DNA from 3 places in the Tepidibacillus fermentans genome. Region 1 is predicted to be linked to each of the others. Evidence: riboswitches for the same ligand, from Rfam matches in the RefSeq annotation. Region 1 holds a riboswitch; each other region holds the start of a gene.
What was found. A riboswitch is a leader RNA that binds a small molecule or an ion and turns the genes downstream of it on or off. The one in region 1 is predicted to bind cyclic di-GMP.
Positions count from the first base shown of each region.

Region 2: another riboswitch for cyclic di-GMP. It lies ahead of EDD72_RS06620 (HD-GYP domain-containing protein); the one in region 1 lies ahead of EDD72_RS04765 (Flp family type IVb pilin).
Region 3: another riboswitch for cyclic di-GMP. It lies ahead of EDD72_RS07175 (RHS repeat-associated core domain-containing protein); the one in region 1 lies ahead of EDD72_RS04765 (Flp family type IVb pilin).

Region 1 is NZ_SMAB01000005.1:76,295-79,576, forward strand. Features, by position in the region: gene cpaB (Flp pilus assembly protein CpaB) at 1-158, opposite strand, end outside; gene EDD72_RS04755 (pilus assembly protein TadG-related protein) at 172-1,098, opposite strand; gene EDD72_RS04760 (TadE/TadG family type IV pilus assembly protein) at 1,091-1,495, opposite strand; gene EDD72_RS04765 (Flp family type IVb pilin) at 1,641-1,850, opposite strand; cyclic di-GMP riboswitch class I at 1,985-2,071, opposite strand; gene EDD72_RS04770 (glycosyltransferase family A protein) at 2,232-2,681, opposite strand; gene EDD72_RS04775 (response regulator) at 2,751-3,282, opposite strand, start outside.
Region 2 is NZ_SMAB01000008.1:7,870-11,151, reverse strand. Features, by position in the region: partial or broken gene EDD72_RS13080 (methyl-accepting chemotaxis protein) at 1-74, opposite strand, end outside; gene EDD72_RS06620 (HD-GYP domain-containing protein) at 565-1,491, opposite strand; cyclic di-GMP riboswitch class I at 1,971-2,058, opposite strand; gene EDD72_RS06615 (late competence development ComFB family protein) at 2,291-2,545, opposite strand; gene EDD72_RS06610 (carboxymuconolactone decarboxylase family protein) at 2,877-3,282, opposite strand, start outside.
Region 3 is NZ_SMAB01000009.1:40,898-44,179, reverse strand. Features, by position in the region: gene EDD72_RS07180 (dicarboxylate/amino acid:cation symporter) at 1-1,258, opposite strand, end outside; cyclic di-AMP (ydaO/yuaA leader) riboswitch at 1,351-1,502, opposite strand; cyclic di-GMP riboswitch class I at 1,726-1,812, shown strand; gene EDD72_RS07175 (RHS repeat-associated core domain-containing protein) at 1,941-3,282, shown strand, end outside.

The sequences.
Region 1 (3,282 bases):
TTCGGTTGAATCGTTACTTTTGCTACGACTACTTTTTTCGTTGGTTCAAGTGACTGATTCACCGTTTCTACCTTTGATAAATAAAAATAGATGAAAAAGGTAGTAGTAAGTCCAAGAAATAACGCGAGCAAGAATAAGTGTCGATTGGTCACTTTCATCTCTTTCTCTCCCCTACTTGACTAATTTCACCGCATATAATCCTGAATCTTTCGTGTTTTCATCATCCCAATCACCAGAGTAGATGTTTTTCATAAACCTTCCTGTAACATAGGAATCATTTCCATTGCCACCTACATTTTCAATATAGAAGGATGCAAACCCGATAATTTTTACCGTTTCTCTTCCGTTTAAATTCAAACTCTCGATAACAGGAAGGTAGATGATCCGTTTACAGTTTCGATTTTTTTTGGCTAAGTCATAGGTTTGGCATTCAGAATCATAAGCATCAAGATTGATTCGTTCCTTAATGACCCGTTCTGTTGGCCCTGACATATTACCTGTTTCCGTCTTTACTGAATCATTAATACTAAGTTTACTAATGTAACCATTTAATAGATTATTCTCATAATTAGAAGCCCCCGTCCCACCAAGTGCTAATGGACCGAAATTCCCATTGGCTACGTTGAACGGGTCGTATTTTAAGGTATATAAGGAACCAAATTGAAAACCATAATCTTCTGCATTAGGGTTAGGCGCTACTACTGATAATGGTACAATGCCTTTTGCACCCGAAAGTGGCTTAATCTGTGCTGTAGCAGTCGATTCTACTAATACATGATCAAAACCAAAAATTTTGGCAAAGAAAAATGGAACATCTCGCTTTCCAGCAACAGTAATTTTATGGTTGTCCACATTAACCGTAATGGATGGATCCATCACGCCATTTTCATTGGCAAATTGAATCGCGGTTTCTTTTGCCTGTTCAGCTCCATTTACCAATTCCTGTGCTCCTGAGATGGCAGCAGCATCAACCGCATCAGATAACTTCTGTTTTTCTAACATTAGATTCCCTAAATCGATGACCATCGCCGTCATTCCTAGAATGACAATCATGGCAAATAACATCATGATCGATATATTCCCTTTTTGGTTATTCAACTCGCATCACCGTCTTTGCCGTTATCGGAAAAGGATTGGGTAAAAGCTCTCCCCATATTGGGCCCCATAATGGGACTTTATAATCAATCTTCACTTCCACCTTCTCCCCTCTTTGGCGATACTCGTAAGCTGGGGAGATGGTAACTACAAGATTTGTTGGTTCTAAGGAATAGGTTTTTTCATCAATGATTTGCCTTATCTCGGTATCTGTCGCCCACACGGAACCATATCTTGCTCCATCTCTTGAAGCATTTTCAATCAGAAGATACGCATAAAAGATATGTCCAAATTCAATAATTCCTAGTAATAGAAGAAGAAGGATCGGAATCACTAGGGTAAATTCTACTAAGGATTGCCCCTCTTCCCCTTTGATCCGTTTTCGTAATCTCTTAATCACTCTTCTAACCTCCGATTCTCATAAGAGGTTTACTATTCTATAAAAGAAGCGCCTTCCGTCCTGTAAATAAGGCCCTACTTCGGATAGTAGGACCTTTCATAGGGTTAATAGAGATAATAATAAATTATTGCATGATCATTCCTTTTTATTGTTGGAGACTAGAGGTAACATTGGTGAACAAATCCCTAATACTAGTACCCATTAACGATAACGCTCCAATCACCACGACTGCAATCAGAGCAATGATTAAACCGTATTCTACCATACCTTGTCCAGCTTCATTTTCTAAAGATTTCTTTGCCCTTGACTTCCAATCCAACTGTTTCACCCATAATTTTGTGAAAAACTTTTTCATTTGACCATTCCTCCTTTTTAATATCGGCTCATTATGAATTCGGAGTAGCACAGATGGTGCGCAAATGGTCTGACTGCTAAGTCTAAGAAAAAAACTCCTCACATTGCTGAGGAGTTCGTCTATGTAACGAAGCAATCAGCAACCTGGCAATCATCGTTCATATGAACCTTAGACCCATGGCTTTGCGTCCTACCCTTTCGAGTAGTTTGCCTTTATTGATTGTTTTCTTTTGAGCCTTTCTTTACTTTAATTGTACGAAGAAATATAGGGTTTGTTATCTTTCTAACTTCCTATTTTTTACTAGGTAAAAACACATGTTTTCTGTACTTATATCCAAAAATTCAGGCAATTAAGTCCCTATTCCCTGCTCTCATTGACCTATCAGGATACTCGAATCGCTGAATTTGCCCCATGTTTGTTCCTTTTGTCATAATCCATAAGATCAATAATTTCCACTTGTTCACCATTTCTACATATTTCTTCTATCTTTCTTCCTATGATCTCTTCTTTTTCAGCCATTTCCTGTTCTAGGATCAACTTTACTTGAAAAGATTGGTGGTGCAATCGTTGGATAATTGCAAATGTGTCATCGCTTGAACCAAAGTCAATGATTGTCATTTTGATGGGTTTCCCATCGATACATTGCCAAAACCAAAGCGAACGAATCACCCATTCAATAATCGATTGATTATCTTTTGCTAAGATCAGGTAATGGGAATTATTGCTTCCTGTTTTTTTTGCTAATTTCATACAAAAATAGGAATAAAAAAGTTTAAAGCCAAGTAGAATGATTCCATAGAGGCATATGGTCCATAAAACTAAAGAAAGCATAGTGGCCCCCTCCTTAGTAGAGTATATGCCCCTATGCCTTATCTGGTTCGAGAAACGTTTTCTATTGGATTACGAAATGTGAACCCAACCATTTTTAATCGCTGTAATTACCGCTTGTGTGCGATCTTGGACATTCATCTTTTGTAATATACTACTCACATGATTTTTTACCGTTTTTTCACTGATAAATAATTTCTCACCAATCTGGCGATTACTATTTCCCTCTGCCAAGAGTTGAAGGACCTCAATCTCCCGTGGGGTTAATATGAGACGCCAATCGAGTGATTTGTCGATAAAAACGGATTCATGTTGAGAACCATGAAGCTCTTTATTACTTAGTCGACGATATTCTTCAATCACTTTCCCCGTGACTTGTGGATGAATATAGGCGTTTCCTTTTGCCACAGAACGAATCGCTTGAATTAAAGTCTCTGCTTCCATATCTTTTAATAAGTAGCCAGAAGCCCCTGCTCTTAATGTCTCAAATACATACCCTTCATCATCATGAATGGATAATATAATCACTTTGGATTTCGGAAAAATCTCTTTCACTTTTCTGGTTGCCTCAACTCCATTCATATTCGGCATATTGATATCCATC
Region 2 (3,282 bases), on a different contig from region 1:
AAGGTGGCGGAGTTGGTTGCAGAATCAGCGACCTGATTAGTGGCGGCTCTCAATTCCTCAGTCTGAGCCGACATGCTGGCAAGCTGGCTCGTCTGCTCGCCAATTTTCACAATCATCTGCCGAATAGATGTCATATTGGTCAGTCGCTGGACTATCACGTCTAAATCTGCTAAGGTAGTAGAGGCTGAAGCTTGTCGTTCGTTGATAACACGGTTTAAGATATCGACTACGAAATAGAGGGGACTGGATGAGGGAATGTCCACTTCAATTGGCTTGGTGAAATCACATTTAGTCAAACACTGATAGAGTTTGTCGTAATCGGAATGATAATCAAAATGGTCGGCTGAACTTTGGGTTGTTTTCCATATAAAAAATGGCATGTTAACACACCCTCCTTTACAATTCATCATGATAATATGCTTGAAGCAATCTGTTCCACCGAAGCATTGACGTTCTGTACCTAGGCGCTGGCTTCTTACACCGTGGCGGAGAGTTCTTGGCTGGAAGCGCTGGTTTTCGCAACAGAGGCAACCACTTCTTTTAATAAAGATAAAAATAAATCCCTTATTTTTCTCTGCTTTGCCTCTTTTTCATATTATGTTCTTGTACCATTATGCGCAAAAATATTTCTACTACTTGCGGATCAAACTGCGTCCCTGCATTCCTTCTTATTTCAGCAATTGCTTCCTCCTTACTCAGCGCTTTTCGGTATGTCCTGTCATTGGTCATGGCATCATAGGCGTCTGCCACAGCCAAAATACGGCAGAATAAAGGTATCTCTTCCCCTTTTAAGCCCCGGGGATAGCCTTTGCCGTCCCAGCGTTCATGGTGATACAAAATGTATTCGGCAATAGCCGCCAGTTCCGGGGTATTTTGAGCAATGCGGTAACCGATTTCGGGATGTTTTTTCATTTCTACCCATTCTTCCGCTGTCAAAGGACCGGGCTTATGCAAGATACTTCCCCTGATACCCACTTTGCCGATGTCGTGCAGCACTGTCAGAAGAGCCAGTTCATCCAGCTCTTTTGCGGAAAGGTTCATTCTTTTTCCTATCATCAGGCAATCATTTTTCATGCGCTGAGAATGCTCCATCGTTTCCGTACTTTTAACATATAGGGTGACAAGTAGGGTATTAATCAAAGCCTTGCGGTAGCCTTTTTCCTCTATTAATTTTCGCCTGTACATCCATTCCTCGGCTTCTTTAATGACTTGCTCAAGACTTTCTGAGACTTTTCTATTTGCTGTATCGCCCATGGCTTTTGCTTCTTCGTCTGTGGTCTCGTTGACAAGTTTAAAAACCTCAGCAAAGCGACTGCCTTTTACCTTCTCCTCACTCCAGCCAGTTATTTCCTCCGCTACCCAGTTAAGGGCCGTTATCCAGCCTGTCTGGTCGGTGGTGACCACCCTTTCGCCGATGGAAAGAAAGATAGTTTTATACAATTCTTTTTCCTTTTTCTCCATGGTTTTCATCTGCATCATCTTTTCATTCATCCTGTCCACCCCTTTCTTTTCAGAAGGTTAGCGTCCGAATCTTTTTATTTACGATCACTAGGTTAAATCTATTTTGAGGTTGATTACGGGGATGATGTTTCCCAACAGATTAATTAAATAAAAATCAAAAGACCTATTTTACACTGCTGAAATTTACATATTTTTCCAGCTGGAGAAAATAGGCCTTCCTTATATTTGAGTTTATGTTTTACATTTGCATAACAAAAAATAGATTTCCGATTTTTTGAAATTAATACAGGTATTACCCCCTCCCCCGCAAGGGAACGAGTGTTCTGTATGTTCTATTTATGTATTCAATCGTTTTCATTGCCAAATCAGTCCTTCCATTTGGTCTTATGCTCCGCAAATTCCACTGTCAATATCTTATGTTTCACCATCTAGGCTAAATTTCACTTTAAGCTTTAATCAAATCATCTGCATACACTAAAAGCCCCTGTGCACGAATTGCATAGAGGCTTTCATGCAACCGGCTGCCATAGAATTATGTTACTCCTTAGGCCCTTGGCTTTGCGTCCCCGTCTTTCGGCAGGTTTGCCCTTAGTATATCTGTTTATATATACGTTGTTGTTATACACGCATTTCTAATATATGTTAATATTAATCTAAATTTTTACTATATTTTTGTCAACATATTTCAACAAATTTCTTTGTTTTTCATGATATTTTTCATTTCTAGTTAACAAAATTATTTTTTTAAGAGAAGAAAAAGAGGAGCATAATTTGTTTATTCCAATTGTGGTTCTGCACATTATCCAGTTCATGATGTAATAATGCAACGCTAGTGAGTTTCATGTCGTGGTTCTTCAGACACTACTTCTATTGCTTTCGTTACTTCTCTAATAATGTCTACTCCATATTGAGATTCCATTTCCTTAACCTTAGTAAATAATTTACCTTTTTCTGTTACAGTATATTGCGGTGGTAAATTATTTAATGCGTATGCAGCCATATCTAGCCTGCATTTTTCACATTTACACACATTGTTATACTTTTTCAATACTTCATCAATATACCGATAAACTAATTCTTCCATATAATTATATACCTCCATAACCCTCTCCCTTTCATATAAGAATATTATTTGAAAAACACGCTCAATCATTTTTTAACACTAGTCGTGAGACACTCTCCACATGCCTTGAGCGCATGAAAAAGATAAATTTTAAGTTTGGTCTAGCAACTTAATTATACCAAAAAGGGCAATTCTTTTATTATTTATCTTTCGCAAAAAGGCTGTCGCCAAAAAGTCATTCATTTATGACTTTTTGGAACAGCCTTATCCTCTGAAAAATTTTCTTTTTAAGTTCAACTCTACTTTTTCCCATATCTAGAATCCTCTTTGTCTTTCTTGCTTATTTGCCTATTTATTCAACCCGAATAATCGGAATTCTCAATATATCAGAGATGAGACCATGTATAAAAGCAACCGGCAAGAACACCATGATGCTCAAAATCATACTAATTTCGTATAGCAAGTTGCTTTTTTGAATAGGCTTACCTCTCAGGCGGCTACGAAATGCACTCAAAGCGATACCATAAGCATTTCCAATCATAATAGCCCGTATCGCACCTAAAATCCCCAAAGCTTTTGTTGTTCCGTAAGCTTCAACGATTCGTTTCCAGGAATCCACCGTAGGATTCCCTCTGCTATCAGCATAATGCTGGGCAAAAAGTATAGCCTTGACTTCCTCATTTGGAATGCCATCGGTAATACCTGATAAAAGCATCTGTACTTCTTCATTGCTCATTCCCTGCTCTAGAGCCATTTTT
Region 3 (3,282 bases), on a different contig from region 1:
CTTCAGTTTCTCTATATGGTACCGATTCTTCCTCTTGATTCCATTCAGGATGATATTTTTCTTCTGTCTTTGTGATTACCACAGCACAAGCCGCATCACCAGTTGCATTCACTGCTGTACGAAGCATATCAAGGAGTCGATCAACACCTAGGATTAAGCCAATTCCTTCAACAGGTAAACCAACCGATTTTAACACCATCGTTAACATAACCAAGCCTACACCTGGAACGGAAGCTGTTCCAATACTTGCAAGTGTCGCCGTTAAAACAACAGTGATGATTTGACTAAAGGTTAAATCAACACCGTAAACTTGGGCGATAAAGACAGTAGCCACACCTTGCATAATTGCAGTACCATCCATGTTAATGGTGGCACCCAGTGGTTGAACGAAACTGCTAATGGGTTCAGGTACCTTTAAATTTTCTTGTGCTGTTTTCATTGATACCGGTAGTGTTGCACCACTACTTGATGTACTAAAAGCAACGGCCATTGCTGGAAAGAATCCTTTGAAAAAGTCGATCGGATTTCTTTTTGCAATGAATAAGATCATGGAACCATAGGTTGCAATCGTATGGATGAATAAAGCAAGAATCACAACCGACATGTACAATCCCATTGCACGGATCGCAGTAAACCCTTGTTTACCAATTGCCGAGGCAATTAAACCAAACGTACCATATGGGGCAAACTTCATCATGAGAGTAACTAAATACATCATAATTTCATTTCCTTGTTCAACAAAAGCGTGGAAAGTTCGCGCTTTTTTTCCTAGGGCTGCGATTCCGATACCAATGAAAACTGAGAAGAAAATTAAAGGTAACATATCTCCATTTGCCATGGATTGAATGGGGTTTTTTGGGATGATATTGAGCAACGTTTCCATAATAGGTGGGGCTTCTTTTGGTTTAAAATTAGCTTGTTCAGCAGAAAATTGCCAGCCTGCTCCAGGTTGAATGGTAAGTGCTAAAGCTAAACCAATGATGATCGCAATTGCTGTTGTGGAGATAAAGTAAATTAATGTTTTACTTCCAATTCTTCCTAATTTTTTAGGATCACCAATTCCAGCTGTTCCAAGGGTAATAGAGAAAAAGACGATGGGTACCACTAACATATTAATGAGATTAAGAAAGATTTTGCCTAGTGGGGTAAGAAGATATTGATCAACTGATGGGAATACATGTGGTGCAAAAAGATTTAATCCTAAACCAAACAATGCACCTAATCCTAATGCCAATAAAATTTTTCCTGTTAATTTCATAGCATACCTCCTTGAAGATAAAATAAAGCCATAGAAGGGCAAAGTCTTCTATGGCTTAAAATACGCCAAAATAAGACTCGTAATAAACGAGATCCTACCCCTCGAGACGCTTACGAAGTTAGCTGTCGGGTTCGGACGTGAGAGTCGCCCTACCTTAATGTACATTAAGAATTCACCCCAAGTGGCAATGCCACAATCTTGGTTCCTCCGCTCATATATAAAAATGATTCAGCGTGCGGACTATTCAATTTAACTTTATCTTAACAATAGTTTACATAAAAGTCAATCTTGCGCTTCTCCTGAAGTATAGATTCGTTCCATGATCTCTGTTTGTTTAACTATTAAACAACTATTTAAAACATCGTCTTTAACAAAATAAAGTTATTAAATTTTATCTAAAATGTAAAATTTTTATAAAATGATCCGATATAGAAATTGATATAGGTTAAATCACTTGAACAATTGAACAGCGATAAAGGCAAACCCGGCGAAAGCCGGGGACGCAAAGCCACAGGTCTAAGGCAAGTGAATGCTAGGATGGCTGGGTTACCGAACGGTTCCTGCGTTAAAACTCTTTTCATCGACGGTGTTCCTTGTGTTTAGACTGATGGGAAATCGTAGATGGAAAGGAGTTGTTTTTGTTTTGAAGAAACGAGTTCTCTACAAATCTATTATTTATTTCATGGTTATTCTGCTCATCACAAATTCTGTTTTGCCTGGAATGACCAAAAAAGCTGAAGCGGCTACGCCTGAAGCATTTTTAAATCCTTTTCTAGAAGAATGGCTTCCGCAGCCTGGACAGCCGCCGGGGTATTCCCAAGGATTTGCTTCGTTATTTAATAACCAATCTACAGATGGCAACTCAGCTATCCCAAGTTTATTAAACGACAGTCACTTTGCCCAATCACCGGAACCACCTGTATTGGAGGAACCTGTAGAGATTCCAAAAGGGAATGCATTTGTTCAAAGAGATGACTTTATACTCCCTTCTTATGGGTTTCCAGTGACAATCCAGCGATTATATCATTCGAGCCAAAAGAATCGCTTGTCACCTTTCGGTTATGGCTGGACATTTCCTTATAATCACTACATACAAATGTTTGATGAGTTTCATATCACGGAATTTAAATCAGATGGAACAAAGGTGAATTATACGTATCACAAAGAAGACGAAAGTTTATTAGTGGATGAGTATGATGGCGATCCGGCGATTTATTATCCGCTTGATAAAGGCTATTACACTGCGGAAGGATCCACCAAGTCATCCCTAAAACGAATTTCGAAAGATGAATATCGCGTAACACAACCCCATGGAACCACTTATGTTTTTAAAGGGTATTATGCACCTTGGCGAACCAACGCAGACCCTGTAGCCGGAAAATTAATCGCCGTTGAGGACCGCAATGGAAATCGCGTGAACTTGAGCTACGATTCCCAAGGCCGATTGGTTGAAATAAAAAGTCCCGATGGACGTACCGTTACATTCGAATATGCCGGTCAGCTCATCACATCTATGACCGATCCACTTGGCCGTGTAACAACGTATACCTATGAAAACAATGAACTGCGAAAAGTCACGCATCCTGATGGAACGACGGAATCGTATTCATATGACAACGAGCATCGCCTTCTGTCAGTGACAGATTCTCAAACTGGCACTAAGCAGTTTTCTTATACAGGAGATCGCGTGTCCAAAGTGACACATGAGGGCGATTTACTATACAGATATGAGTACGGAGATCATCAAGTAACGGTTTACGACGGATTAGGACATTCAACGGCTTATTTTTACAACGAAGACTACAATATAACGAAAAAAGTAGATGCTCTTGGAAACATATACACATATTCATTTGACGAACAAAAGCGCTTGACCAATGTTTCGGGACCGCTTGAAACGATATCCATTCAATATAACGAGTTTCATCATATTACAGTGGAAAAGTCATCGTTAGGAGAAGAATCGAATATTACCTATGACTCCAATCTTCAATTGCCTATGATCATTAAAGACGGAGAAGGAC